2 regions of the Lysinibacillus sp. NPDC093216 genome follow, and region 1 is predicted to be linked to the other one. Evidence: riboswitches for the same ligand, from Rfam matches in the RefSeq annotation. Region 1 holds a riboswitch; the other holds the start of a gene.
What was found. A riboswitch is a leader RNA that binds a small molecule or an ion and turns the genes downstream of it on or off. The one in region 1 is predicted to bind cobalamin.
Positions count from the first base shown of each region.

Region 2: it holds a riboswitch for cobalamin, as region 1 does, so the genes downstream of both, ACQKOG_RS05195 (hypothetical protein) here and nikA (nickel ABC transporter substrate-binding protein) in region 1, are expected to answer to the same signal.

Region 1 covers NZ_JBNNVB010000016.1:687-8,244, reverse strand. Annotated here, with positions in the region: gene ACQKOG_RS16870 (ABC transporter ATP-binding protein) at 1-255, opposite strand, end outside; gene ACQKOG_RS16865 (ABC transporter ATP-binding protein) at 268-1,041, opposite strand; gene ACQKOG_RS16860 (ABC transporter permease subunit) at 1,052-1,852, opposite strand; gene nikB (nickel ABC transporter permease) at 1,854-2,807, opposite strand; gene nikA (nickel ABC transporter substrate-binding protein) at 2,879-4,492, opposite strand; cobalamin riboswitch at 4,643-4,835, opposite strand; gene ACQKOG_RS16845 (hypothetical protein) at 5,003-5,302, opposite strand; gene ACQKOG_RS16840 (alpha/beta fold hydrolase) at 5,687-6,532, opposite strand; gene ACQKOG_RS16835 (VOC family protein) at 6,862-7,278, opposite strand; gene ACQKOG_RS16830 (hypothetical protein) at 7,442-7,558, shown strand, end outside.
Region 2 covers NZ_JBNNVB010000003.1:111,459-119,016, reverse strand. Annotated here, with positions in the region: gene ACQKOG_RS05210 (ABC1 kinase family protein) at 1-1,120, shown strand, start outside; gene ACQKOG_RS05205 (NlpC/P60 family protein) at 1,578-2,786, shown strand; gene ACQKOG_RS05200 (hypothetical protein) at 3,358-3,906, shown strand; cobalamin riboswitch at 4,140-4,345, shown strand; gene ACQKOG_RS05195 (hypothetical protein) at 4,546-5,088, shown strand; gene ACQKOG_RS05190 (ABC transporter substrate-binding protein) at 5,090-6,052, shown strand; gene ACQKOG_RS05185 (hypothetical protein) at 6,289-6,834, opposite strand; gene ACQKOG_RS05180 (tyrosine-protein phosphatase) at 6,982-7,558, shown strand, end outside.

The DNA.
Region 1 (7,558 bases):
TTTGTGCTTACTTGTTGTTTCATAAAGATTAATTCCTTGAAATAGAACCTCACCTTTTGTTGGTCGTTCAATTCCTAAAATAATGCGGCCTAATGTACTTTTGCCTGAACCACTTTGACCGACGATTCCTAAACATTCACCCTCCTGAAGTGAAAATGTTACATTTTGTAACACAGGAGCTTCCTGTCCTCGTTTGAACATGAATGGTTTGTGAGCATAATGCATCTCTATATTGTTCACTTCTAGCAGCGTCATATTTTTTCACCTCTAAAACATAATTCTTGATTGTAAAAGTTTCTTTGTATAAGGATGCTGAGGCGCATCAAAAAAATCATAGACATTCGTGTGCTCAATCATTTCACCTTGATACATCACGGCCACATCGTCAGCTAGTTCAGCAATAACACCTATATCATGTGTCACAAGAATAATAGCAGCCTCTGTTTCCGAACGAATACGATCAAATAATGTTAATACTTGTTTTTGATTGACTGTGTCAAGGGCTGTCGTTGGTTCATCTGCAATATATATAGAAGCTTGTATCGCCAATGACAAAGCAATCATCACTCGCTGTAACATTCCGCCACTTAATTGGAAAGGATAATAGCGCAAAAGCTTTTCTGGATTGGGTAAATTGACTTTATACATAGCATCAATGGCAATCTGTCTCATTTCTTTTTTAGTAATTACAAAGTGAGCTTTTAATGATTCCCGAAAATGACTTTCGATTGTTTGAATACGATCAAAAGCTGTAGACGGATTTTGCATAATCATAGACAGATGCCTTCCGCGATACGCTCTCAATTTAGCAGCTGATACATTCAATAAATTTTCTTGTTGGTAGATGATTTGGCCTTGTGTGATCTGCGCCGAAGCCGGTAATGATTGCATGATAGCGCGGCAAAGCATTGTCTTGCCACTACCACTTTCCCCTATAATCCCTAAGACACGCCCTTTATAGGCTGTCAAATTGATAGAGGTTACTATATTTTTCTCACCGATTTTTACCGTTAAGTCTTTCACTTCTAAAACTTTCTCCATAATTACCCCTTTACTGGTCAAGCTTCTTGAAACTACTTGCCAAATGATTCAATAATAGCACAACAAGGACGATGGCAAGTCCAGGATAAAGCATTAATTCAGGATGTTGACGGATGTATTGTTTTCCTTCATTCACCATCATTCCCCATTCAGGGATGGGGGCCTGCACGCCAAGTCCAATAAAGGAAAAGCCTGCAATTTCTAAAATAACCTTTCCTATATCTAATACGACTATTGTTACGATAGGTGGCAGTAAATTGGGGATATAATGGCGTTTGATTAATTTGATTCCAGAAGTGCCACTGATTCTTGCTGCTTGAATAAAATCTTTTTCGTTCATTCCAATAAATAAACTTCTTATCAATCTTGAATAATAAATAAATTGCGTAAAAATAAGTGCGATCAACACATTTTTTAAGCTAGGACCTAATAAACCTAAAAGTCCAAATGCAAGGACAAGTGTAGGAAAAGCTAATAAAATATCACATATTCGAATAAATAGGAAATCTATCAGGCCTCGTTTTAGCGCAACAAAAGCACCTAGTAAGATCGCTAAAAGAATGGCTACTATTTGAATGACGAGCGCTGATCCTAAAGAATAGCGAATACCTAAAAGCAATCGTGAAAAAACACATCTTCCTAAATGATCTGTACCTAATGGATAGTCCCATGTTGGACCTGAAAATTTCTTTGATATATCGACTGCTAAAGGGTCATGAGGCATTAAAATTGGCGCAAACAGTCCTAACAAGCCAATGACTAGCAGTATCGTTAGACTAAATAATCTGAGTTCTTTATGTAATAGGCTCACTTCAATCTCTCCTGTCCTTCATCATCAGATGAGGATCCAATAGACGATGCAATACATCTGTGCATAAATTTGCAAGCACATAAATGACAGCAATAATCAATACATAGCATTGTACAACTGGGTAATCCCTGTTAATAATGGATTCTATTAAATACCTCCCAAGTCCTGGCCAACTAAAAACCTGCTCTACAATTACTGCACCACCTAGTAAATTACCAAGCGTCATACCTAACACAGTAGATAGCGGGATAATAGCATTTCTCAAAACATGGCGTACGAGGATCACAGAGTTTTTTAATCCTCTTAGCTGTGCATATTGAACATAATGCTGTTGTAATTCCTCAATGATGGTTGTACGGATAAACTGGACGAACAGTCCAATTGTTGGTAAAGCTAATGCGAGTGCAGGTAAAACTAGATGTACTAGTGTGCCCTTTCCATTTGTCGGGAAGATCCCTAATTTCAAGCTAAATATATATAATAGTAAAAAACCTAACCAAAATGTTGGAATCGATACACTCATGATAGTCAATAGTCTAATGATTTTATCGATGATGGAATGCTTATATAATGCACTTATGATCCCTAATGGTATACTTAATCCTAAAATTAACACAAATGCAGCAACTGCTAATTCAATGGTAGCGGGTAATTTCGCGAAAAGTTCATGTGCTACTGGTAATTTACTAACAAAAGATGTACCAAAATCTAAATGCAAAACGCCTTTTATCCACAGTAAATATTGAATAAGAAAAGGTTTGTCTGTTCCAAGTTCTTCACGTAATGCTTGAATGGCTTCTGCTGTTGGTGCAACTCTTGCCAATCTAAGAATGACCTCAGCAGGTTCTACTGGAACGAAACGAATAAATACAAAAGTCAGGATGGATACGCCCAATAGTACAAACGGTAAAGTCAAAATTCTTTTTAAACAAAACATCCATGTCGATTCATACATGCTGTCACTTCCTAATCAATCCTATGATAAAGAGAGAGCTGTCTTTGATAGACATACTCTCTCTTTTACAGTTATTTTTCTTTATCCATTTGTGCAAATGGAATATCATATTCAGATGCACGTGGAGCAAAATCCTTCATATATGGCTGATAAATCACGTTATTTGTTTCGTAAGATATAGGATAGAATAGTGCTTGGTCATGGAACATTGTTAAAATATCCGTATAAAGTTGCACTCGCTCTTTTTCATCTGTACCTACTAATAATTGATGAATGCTATTATCGATTTCTTTGGCATTTGGTAAGCCTAATTTTGCTTCATAGACACCATTAGCGTTTGGTGTAGCTGATTCATTAGCAAAGCTATGTGGATCTGTTGGTGGTCCATTTGTACGCCAGAAATTAATATCAACTTGATCATCCATTAATTTTTGCAGACCTACCATCACATCTGCGCCTTCTAAATTCAATTGTACCCCTATTTTCGCAAGTTCACCTTGCATTAGTTCTGCCATAGGTTTTTGAATCGCATCTGTCGCAATGTAGATTAAATCTAATGTTAGTGGCTGTCCGTTTTTAGAGCGAATTTTTTCACCCTTCTGAAGCGTCCATCCCGCTTCATCTAGCAATTGTTGCGCTTTTTTCGGATTATATAAAATTGGCGCTAAATCAATATTGGCATAAGGCACAGCATCCCAAAATAGTGTATTGGCCACTTTTTCAGTACCATGTGTAATACTGTCAACCATCTGTTCCTTATTGATTGCATATTGAATCGCTTGACGTACCTTTAATTCTGCTAACGGACCTGACTGTGTATTCAACAGTAGCGCACGCGTAGATAAAGGTTCAGACGTAGCGGTTTTATATTTCCCGCTATCTTTTAAAAACGTATAGTTATCTAAACTAATGATGCCACGACCATATATTAAATCTAATTCTTCGTTTTCAAATGCTAACGAGATAGATTCTGAATCAGGGATAATTTTTACTTTTATTTGTTCTACAAGAGGTTTTTCTCCCCAGTAGTTTTCGTTGCGACTAAATAAAGCATATTCATCCTTTTTGTAATCTGTTAATACCCATGGGCCTGTCCCAATTGGTGCTTTGATTGAATCTTTTGTCGCATCACCTTTAGGGAATCCATTATCACCTAAAAAACGGAAAGGTCTTACGAAGGCAAGTTCGTTTAAGACAGGATAATAGGGTTCATCCAATTGCAAACGAATTGTAAAGTCATCCACTTTCACAACCTCTTTAATATGATTAACCATGCCCATCCAAGAATGCATATCACGATTTGCTAAAACTGCATGAAAGTTACGAATCACATTGTCTGCATTAAAAGCCGTTCCGTCAGAATACTTGACATCTTTTCTTAAATGGAAAACATAAGAAGTTTTGTCCTTTGAGATGTCCCAACTTTCTGCTAGTTTCGGCGTAATTGTTCCGTCATCGTTATATTCAACCAATGATTCATAGACCATCGCTTGTGCTGTCATTTGATTTGGTAAATATGTATGGGGATTTAATGGACCTACATCTAATGGCCATCCAATCGTTATCATTTTTTCGTCAGTCTGTTGTTTCGTTGCTGTCTCTTCCTTTTCAGTGCTTGTACAGCCAGTAAGTAAACTGAACATCATAACAAGCATGAAAGGAAGTAAATACTTTGTCAATCTCATTTTCTGTCTCCTATCTTTGTTTGTGGTGCACTAAATGAAGAATCTACAGAGTGAAAAAAGGCATAAAAAAAACCTTATTCCAAAAGAATAAGGACAGAATAACTTACTGTGAGTAAGCCCCTATCCATCTCCCTATCTTTCGTAGATCATCAATGAATCTCCTTACAAGCAGGCATTCTGGCTCATGAATCATGATTTTGCTTCACCTTCCCAAGTATTCACTCAGTGGTAATCTAAACAAAACTCCTCATTTACAGCTGCGGGACAGCATGGGATTTACACCCATTTTCCTTTTAATTGAATGAAAGCTTATTTCACTCAAACTTGTAATGATTGCTATGAAATTTGTATTAAACATAACATGCTCAAATGTTCACGTCAATTTTATTTTCTGAATATAATAATAACCTTATAGTAATGACTAACATAATAAGACCAGGAATCTTAGTCCTGGTCTCTTGTACAACATCGGTTGTGTAAATAAGAAAGTCTTATGGAACAGAAGATAAATCAAAGATGTTGTACACAGGACATGGCAACACCATCTGTGGAGAGCTTTGTAACGCTTCTCTTAAGTACATAAGAACCCCACTGCTTATCTGTGGGAGTAGTCAGAAAGATGTTGCGGATAAAGCCAGGCATCTTTTTTAATGATTCAATGCTCTTGGCTGACTTAAGACAGCTCAAATGATACGCCTGTTCATCAATACTTGCGTTGAAAAGGGGATGAGTAATATCTAGGATTGGCAATTGAATATCATGCTCGAAAACCGCATAAAGAATACGCTTATTTTGATTTACATTCTCCACTTTATCACCACTCTTTTTAACAATTTTTATTGGTGTTCAAGCAACAAATAGATAACCTTTATTTCGGAAATATTTTATCTTTTCCCCAATCTTCTTATAATTAAAGCATTCGTTAGTTGAAGTGCAATAACTTCACCATCTTTTTACAAAGAACGTATCCGATTATTGCTCTAACAAATAAAATATCGGTAGTAAAATCAATCCTAGTAGAAAAAGCACTGGAATGGCGGAAACAATTAAAGAAAAAATTCTCAACTTGCCCTTTTGGCTAAAAAATGCAGCTAGAAATGAGGCTACTATTAAAGAAATGACCACAACGTCCCCAATTTCCGAGGTTCCGTTCACTTCAATTGGTGTAATATTTTTTTGCAATCGCCACGTAGCTCAACATTTAGATACCCAGTTATGAATTTCATTAGCTACTTTTTTAGGGTTATCCCAATGAACCATATGATCAGTTGCTTCCATTGAAACAATGGTGACATTTTCTATATGCTGTTTTAATTTGTTGATTCCAGTTCTTCTAGCGTTTATTAACTCTTTGGGAAGAGTTGCGTGGATAAGAATCAATGGTGATTTTATGTATGGATAAGCTGTTGTAAAACTTTCTCTAAAAAATGCTTTAATAATAGATAATACAGTAAACTTTGAAGTAATAAGTTCATATTTTTCTCTTTTATTAAAAAGTGTTTGAACCATTTGTTCAATTTTTTCATTCCATCGGTCTGTATATTGTTGGTACTCCCCGATTACATCAGCCCAAGTGTCAAAAACCGAGGAATGCTCCATATAATCATTCCACCCATCATATACTTTAGAAAAGGTCATATCTTCTTGGAAATCTGGAAACGTATAGCCACCATCAAGTAAGATAACCCCTTTAATTTTTTTAGGGTACATTTTAGCATAGTGTAAAGCTATATCAGCTCCCCAAGAATGGCCCAAAATATAAAAGGGTTCTTTTAAGACTCGTTCGAATACATCGTTATACCATTTTGCAAGACTTGAAAATAGATAACCATCTTCATTTACAAAAGGAGATGTGCCTCCGTGACCTGGATTATCAAAAGATAATATATGAAAATCATCTTCTAGGTATTCAGCTAACTCAGAAAAGACTGCCCCACTATTTCCAAGTCCGTGTAAACAGACTATTGTGGGTTTAGTGTTCTTTCCTAATTCGTAATAATGGACATCCAACTCTTTAACACATAAACTAATATCCTTCATAATACCTCCTGTTTAGAATTAGTTATATTTGTTTATTTCTACACATTATTACAATGGCCCTTCTTCCACTAACCTCCCCCGTTAGCCATCTATGTAGCGCAAAAATCAACATTTCACCACAGAAAATGAAAGATTATTACGTTCTTTCATGGGAGTTATATAGCAACATTTTTTTAGAATACAGCCTTTACAATTGACTAATTTTATCATCAAAAGTTTTATATCTTGTTCCACTAAACAGACCGTTAGTTGAATAGCAACTATCTTTTCGAATGATTAAACATAAAGTCTGATCATTCTTCTTGTACTAAAGCACCTATTTTTGTCACTTAATCCCATACAGACCAAGCAGCCTCGATATGATTACCTGATGGGTCGGTAAAGACAAAATATTTAGCATTTTCTCCACGCACCATAATCTCGGTAACTTCTATACCGTTACCCTTTAATGATTGATGTGTATATTCAAGATCTGGACAATTCAACGTAAAAGTTTGATACAGGCGACCATCGCGTAAAAAATCTGCTGTTGTATGATCCTTTGTTTCTACAAGGAGTAATACAACATATCCTTCTGGCGGTGTTAATACTGCCACATAACCAATATCATCCTGAAATTTTGGTGCTTTAAGCTTAAATCCTAGCTTATTCTGATACCATTCAATTGTTTCATCGATATTATTAGCTGGTAAATAGAGATAGCCAATTCTACTGAATAATGACTTTTGCTCTTCAGTAACTTCCAATTCCCTCACTCCTGATTAAAAAATTTAGGTTGGTTCATAGTATTCTATAAAATCCAGTATATCCCTTTTTGCCATGGGAATTGTTCGACAAATGTTTTTTACTAACGACGCAGAATATTTGAATAAGTTTTGGAAATAATACACCTAAAAAGGGCTTGAGAAAATGAAAAGAATTGTTTTTGTTGTCTTACTTTTATTAGTTCCAATTGATGCTGTTGAGATAGTATCTGCTAGTTCTCTACAATTAACAAAAGATACATTTGAAGCCGATGAACAGCAA
Region 2 (7,558 bases), on a different contig from region 1:
TGCTAAAGGATTTGGCGATGGGTTACGCGAGGAAGTTCATTTAGATATTGAGGCTCGTAATACATTGCAGGTGACGAATGCTCTTACTAAAAGCGATTATAAGGTGAAGATTCCTAAAATCTATACAAAATACTGTAATGAAAATATTATTGTCATGGAATATGTACGGGGGAAAAGCGTTGCAAATGCTGCGGCTGAATTTAATCGATTAGGAAATAATCGTAGGCAGTTTGCACGGACTGTTTTATACTCCTTCATTGAACAGATGCTTGTTTCGGGTATATTTCATGCAGATCCACATCCAGGAAATATTCAGATTGATGAGACGGATGGCACACCGATCCTCCTTGATTTTGGGGCTGTTGGCCGTTTGGGAGCTACACAACAAGAGGGCTTAAAGCTAATTTTAATGGGGATTCATCTAAATGATTCAAATACTTTATTTGACGGTGTAACATTATTGGTTGAAAACGCTGATCATGCAGATCGTGCAAAGATAGAACAAGCAATTGATCAAATTCTCTTGAAAATTTCTTACGTGGATCGAATTCCGACAGAAGAATTAATACATGCGTTATTTACGGTTGTTCGGGATTTTGGTCTTGCTTTCTATCCAGCAGTAGGTTTAGCGCTGCGTTCATTAGTAACATTAGAGGGGACTTTACGGGTAATTGACCCGAATTTTGATATTTTTACGGAAGCAAAAGATTTTTCATCTGCATATATGCGAGCATCCTTCCTGAAGCCATTTAAAGAACCGATGGCAACGAAGGAACGTTTACAAGAAGAATTAGCAATGCTTATTCCGGCATTGCGCAAAATGCCAAGACGAGTTAACCAGCTCATTCAACGGGTAGAGAGTGGAAAAATTATCTTACATCACGATGTTTTTTCGGATGAGGATAATGCTCGTTTTATTACAAATTTGTTTTCCCGTTTCGTCTTACTTCTCGTAGGTATTACCTTTGGCATTGTTTCTGTAGCACTTTTAGCAATCTCGCAATTTATTCGTGATGCATACGCTGTTTATTTAAATACAGCTGCATACTTGGGATTGTTTTTATGTGCCATTCTTTTGGTACGCCTTTCTATCCAAGCGTTACGTTCTATGAGGCAATAGGAAGCGCCAACTTGGAGTGGAAATTAATATCTTTGTTCATTGAAATACATTTGCGACAAGATGAGGTAGGGGAAATGCTCCCTTACCTTTTTTTTATTTTAACTTCTTTTAGCCGATTCTGGACGCAATTATGCAGAGGCATAATGGGTAAATGTTCTCGAGAAATATTACAAAAACATTACAAAACAGAAATTGGGTCTAATGGTAAAGCAGTTAAAAACGTTGTTATGTAGAATAAAATGTAGTTTTGTAGAATTTAATAGAATTTACGTGAATATTACAAGAATGTTGCGAGTTTTACTAAACGATTAAAAAGCCGTGAAATAGTATAAAAGTTATGCTAATAATGCTAAACTTTAAAAGGCTAATAAATATATAAGAGAAAATAAAAGAAATCGTTCCAGTGATTACATTAAAATACGAAGAGCGAAATTGACTAGTGAAGGGGAAGAATAACGTGGGTAAACGCAATAAATGGCGTAAGTCGATGGTGCTAGCATTAGCACTAGCTGGCGGCTTATTATTTAATACAGTTCAACCAACCGTAGTGCACGCAGAAGAAACATCTCAACAAATGATTGATAAGAAAGCTAAAATAGATACAGAGGTTAAAAAGCTACAAGAAGAATTAACTAATTTACAAAAAGAGATCGATGAAAAAGTAAAAGTATTTAACAAAGTACAAGCAGATATTAAAGAAGTTGATGCAAATATTGTAGATACTAAAAAACGTATTGAGCAACGTTCAACAATTTTAAGTGAACGTATGGCTGCATACCAAGCTCAAGATAACACTGTAGGTATATATTTAAGTGCTGTTCTTGAATCGAAAAGCTTTGCAGATTTAATGGACCGTGTCGTAGCGGTAAAAACATTAATGGATGCTGACCAAGAATTAGTAGATCAACAAGAAGCGGATAAGGCTAATTTAGAGAAACAAAAAACAACATTAGATGAAAAACAAAAAGAGCTTCAAAAACAATTCCAAGAGCTTCAACAAAAGGAAAGCGAAATGGAAGTAAAAAAAGCTGAGAATGAAGCGAAATCTCTAGCTTTAAAGGCACAAATTGCAACGAAACAAGAAGAAGAACGTTTAGAAGCAGAACGTAAAGCAGCAGAGGAAGAAGCAGCTCGTTTACGTGCACTTCAAGCAGCTACTCCAGTAGTACAAGCAACAAATAACGACGTTAACAATAATACTAGTAACAATAATAATAGTAACAGTAATACTAGCAACACTAACAATAGTGGCAAAGCGAACAATGAAAAATCACTACAAAAAGTCGTTGTTGGTTCTGGTTCAGGTACTGCATCTTCAGGTGATGCAATTTCAACTGCAAAGCAATTCTTAGGCCGTAGCTATGTTTGGGGCGGCAGTAACCCATCAACAGGATTTGACTGTTCAGGTCTTGTGCAATGGTCTTACAAACAAGCAGGCGTATCTTTACCACGTACAGCATCACAACAATATTTAGCAACACAACGTATTTCAGCAAGTGAAGCACGTGTAGGTGACCTAGTATTCTTCAGCTATGGTTCAGGCATAGCGCATGTAGGTATTTACTTAGGAAATAACACGATGATCGATGCTCAAAATAAAGGTGTTGTCATTGAATCACTTGATTGGTGGAATCAATATTTAGTAGGCTTCGGTCGTATTCAATAAGCCCTACTATTATATAGACGATTTAAATAGCGAAAAGGTCATCTTTGTAAAAAAAATTACAAAGATGACCTTTTTTAATATTTGACGGTATTCAAGATTTTGCGAGTAAACCTATCATCCCTGATATAGTGATCCATTAATTTAGGCTCGACTAGTCGATGAATAATGAGTAAAATAACATCTAGGATGAATTTATTTACATAAGTAGATATATTTACTACCATATTACCAGTTACTAAAATGAAAATAGAGCCGATGTAAGGTATAGCATCAATTATCCATATAATGATTGCCATCGTTATAGCGTATTTCGCTTGGATTCATAGAAGGCTAATTCCGATTATAAAGCTAACATGTAAAATGTGTCTTTTATAGCCGAAAGAAATGTTTCCTTGCATATTGATACTCATTTCTGATAATTTTGAAATATAATAATTGGGACCTTACTTTGAAATTAAAAGTGTTTGTGACTTTAGTTTCGTAGTAGTAAAGTAACGAATGATAGAAATTAATACAATACTTACAAGTTTACCATTTTTACGTTCTGAAACAATAAAGGTAGGGATGAATCATGGAAAAAGAGATTTTGCAACTTTTTAGTAATTTAACAGAGCGTGACCTTGATATTCAATACAAATCATACGAAGAATTAATGAAAATTATGCAAGAACCAGTTGATTGGACATATTCAGTTTGGGAACAACTTGTTCAAGCTCTTACATACAAAAATGGACATGTACGTGCAAGTGCTGCACAATTTTTATGCGCATTGGCAGCAAAAAGTGATCCCGAAGAAAGAGTATTAGAGGACTTCTTAAAGATTTGGGCAGTAACGTATGATGAAAAAACAGAAACTTCGAGGCATACTTTGCAGGCGATTTGGAGAATAGGTTTAGCAGGGCAGGTACAAAGAGATTTAGTCGTGTCATATTTGGCGAAAAGATTTCAAATATGCTTAGACGAAAAGCACCCGACATTGATACGCTATGATATTATTGTATCTTTTAAAAAGCTATTCGATGCAACGAATGACCCAAAACTACTAGAGATTGCTCGACGTTTAATTGAAGAAGAAGAAGATGTTAAATGCAAAAAGAAATATAAGAATGCCATCCGTTAAAAGATGTAAAATAGCTGTTTTTTTGCGCATGCTTTCGTTGAGAGATAGCTTTTATAACATCAATCTATGAAATATAACAAATACCTGCACGAGCATGTGAAATGCCCGTGGGGTAACGAATACACCCGCGTGCATAAGGTGATACCTGCATGATCTTTATCCATCGTATTTGTTTATTCTAATTCCACAGCTATTTTTTCCTATTAATCTATGTTAAACTGCTAAACAAGTGAATAATTCTTGCAGAATAAGGGTGCTAAACTATAGCATAATCGGGAATTCGGTGAAAAACCGAAGCTGTTTCCGCAACTGTAAGTACAGGAATCATAAAGATATACCACTGTCGAATTATCTGATGGGAAGGTTTTTATGACTCACAACATGATTGAATGTAGTGAACTGTACAAGCCAGGAGACCGACCTTTGTTTGAACGTATGATAACTCTTCGGAAGCTAGGAGAATATGCGGCAATTACATAGGCTATGTTGTGTCTATACGACACTATTATGTTATTTTCGTTGTTTCCTTAGGAGTGGGAACAACGTTTTTTTTATGTACACTTATCTTTCACCTGCTGGAATCCTAAGAAGGTGTGAATAAAGTAAGAATTTTTCACGAAGGAAAGCGGGGACTTAGATTTGAAAAAAGATGCACGTTATTCTTGTTATCCATTTATGCGTGAAAAGGCATCAACGGTAGATTTTGAAATTCGAACAGATAGCCTTACAACACATATTGGCGTCGCTTTGGTGGCGGTAAAAAAGGAAACGGTAGAGGTAGTAGTAGATGATTTACTAGCCATTTTACCAATGGCTTACCATGTAAATGGCTCAGTACGAGGTAAATTGGCGGTAACTGAAGATAATTTGACTTGGCTAAGTAATCGCTATGATTTCTATGTTAGTCATGTTAAGGATGAAATACAAAACTTTGTATTACCTCAAGGGACAGAGGCTGCTACTGCATTACATTTATGCCGTAGTGAGGCGAAAAAATCATATCGCGTTTTGCACAAAGTATCTGAAGAACGGGAAGTACCTGCTATTCTCTTTGATTATTTAGGATTACTAGCCAATGTCTTTTTTGTAATGGTTGTCTTTATGAATCAGCAGGCTGGTATTGCTGAAATACCGTTTATTAGTAAGTCATACCCGATGAAAAAGAAAAAGGAGAATCAATGAAATGAAGAAAATGTTTAAGCTACAATGGCTTTCTGTGTTAATGTTAGCACTCGTTTTAGTTGGCTGTGGCGCGAAAGAGGATATTAATAAAGAGACTATTTCTAAGGAAGATCAACAAGTTGAGAAAACTAGATATAAAGTTAAGGATGACCGTGGCGTAGAAGTAGAGTTTGCTGCCGCACCTAAAACTATTGTTTCATTGCAACCAAGTAATACAGAAATTTTATTTGCTCTAGGTGTGGGGGATAAAATCGTTGGTGCAACTGAATATGATACGTATCCGGAAGAAGCGCAAAAAATTGAACGTGTTTCTGATTCTGTAAAATTCAATAGTGAGCGTAATTTAGCGTTAAAGCCAGATGTCGTTATTGCCTATACAACTGGAGGCGATGAAGAAAATTTAAATGCCTTAAAAGGTCTCGAAGATGCAGGTATTAAAGTGTTTGCCATTCAATCGGCTAAAACATTTGATGATGTGTACGGGGATATCCAACAAATCGCAACAGTTATGGGAATCAAAGATAAAGGCGACAAGTTAAATGATGATATTAAAGGTAAAATTGCAGAAGTCCAAGCAAAAGTTAAAGATGTGAAAGAACCAAAAAATATCTATTTAGAAATTAGTCCGAAGCCAGACATATATACACCTGGTTCTGGTACATTCCAACAAGAGATTTTAGATGCTGCAAATGTTAAGAACGTTTTTGCTGACCTCAAAAGTTGGGCAAAGGTATCTGAGGAAGATATTATTGCAAAAAATCCAGATGTCATTTTAACAACCGTAAACTATGGGGAAAACCCAACGGCAGAAATCCTCTCTCGTGATGGATGGAATTCAATCACTGCCATTCAAAATAAAGCGGTGTATTCTATAGACACTGATATTTCAAACCGTCCGGGTCCGCGTATTGGCGAAGCTGTTGAGTTAATAGCAAAAGCAGTTTACCCTGAGTTATTTAAATAGTATTTTGGAGCTGTCCTTTATCAAGGGCAGCTTTTTTGATGGATAATAGTGAAATGTCAGGGTAAAAACCCGTTTCTCTTCGGTGAAGAAGTGTCGGTTGGAGTGGATAACTGATCCGCTTTGAAGAGAAAGTGATCGGTTGGAGTGGATAACTGATCCGCTTTGAAGAGAAAGTGATCGGTTGGAGTGGATAACTGATCCACTTTGAAGCAGAAGTGATCGGTTAGAGTGGATAACTACTCCGCTTTGATGAAGAAGTGATCAGTTGGAGTGGATAACTGCTCCGCTATGAAGCAGAAGTGATCGGTTGGAGTGGATAACTGCTCCGCTATGATGAAGAAGTGATCAGGTAGAGTGGATAACTGCTCTGCTTTGAAGAGAAAGTGATCGGTTAGAGTGGATAACTGCTCCGCTATGAAGCAGAAGTGATCGGTTGGAGTGGATAACTGATCCGCTTTGATGAAGAAGTGATCAGGTAAAGTGGATAACTGCTCTGCTTTGAAGAGAAAGTGATCGGTTAGAGTGGATAACTGCTCCGCTATGAAGCAGAAGTGATCGGTTAGAGTGGATAACTGCTCCGCTATGAAGCAGAAGTGATCGGTTAGAGTGGATAACTGCTCCGCTTTGATGAAGAAGTGATCAGGTAAAGTGGATAACTGCTCTGCTTTGATGAAAAAGTGATCAGGTAAGGTGGATAACTGCTCTGCTTTGATGAAAAAGTGATCGGTTAGAGTGGATAACTGCTCCGCTTTGATGAAAAAGTGATCAGGTAATACGGCCATCTCCCCGCTTCAATAAAGATTCGCTGAAATCCCCCCCTCAGCGTTCAAAGTAGCGTATGACATTCCCTAGTGCGAAAATTGGTATTATATCGAATTGTTCTATAATATAGAGGTAAGCATGCTTGCTAACAGAGAGAGGTGCAGTGAATGAAACAGTTTGATATGAAGATTGTTCCGTTTGAAGCAGTTTATAATTTTCGTGATATGGGTGGTTATAAGTCGAGAGATGGGCGTACTGTTAAGAATGGTTTGATTTATCGTTCAGCAGCACTTGGTAAAATGACGAAAACAGATAAGGAGCTATTTAAAACGCTAGGTGTGAAAACAATTTTTGATTATCGAGACAACCATGAGGCTCAAAATAATCCTAATCCGGTATTTCCGTATGCCAAGTATATTCAAATACCAGCAAAGGGAAATCATGCTTTTGAGATGCCTACAAACACTGGTGGAAAAGATTTTTATAAGGTTGTAAGCCTAGAGATGTTCCGAGAATTTTATGCACAAATGCCTTTTAATAATGACTCGTTTAAAAAGTTAATAGCAACGATTCAACAACCTGAAAATTTAGGGCTTGTTCACCATTGTGCGGTTGGGAAGGATCGAACAGGTATTGGCAGCGCACTTATTTTACTGGCGTTAGATGTACCTGAGGAAACGATCATGGAGGACTATTTAGATACAAATGTACATCTACGTCCCTTAGTAGAACGAATGGCTCAGA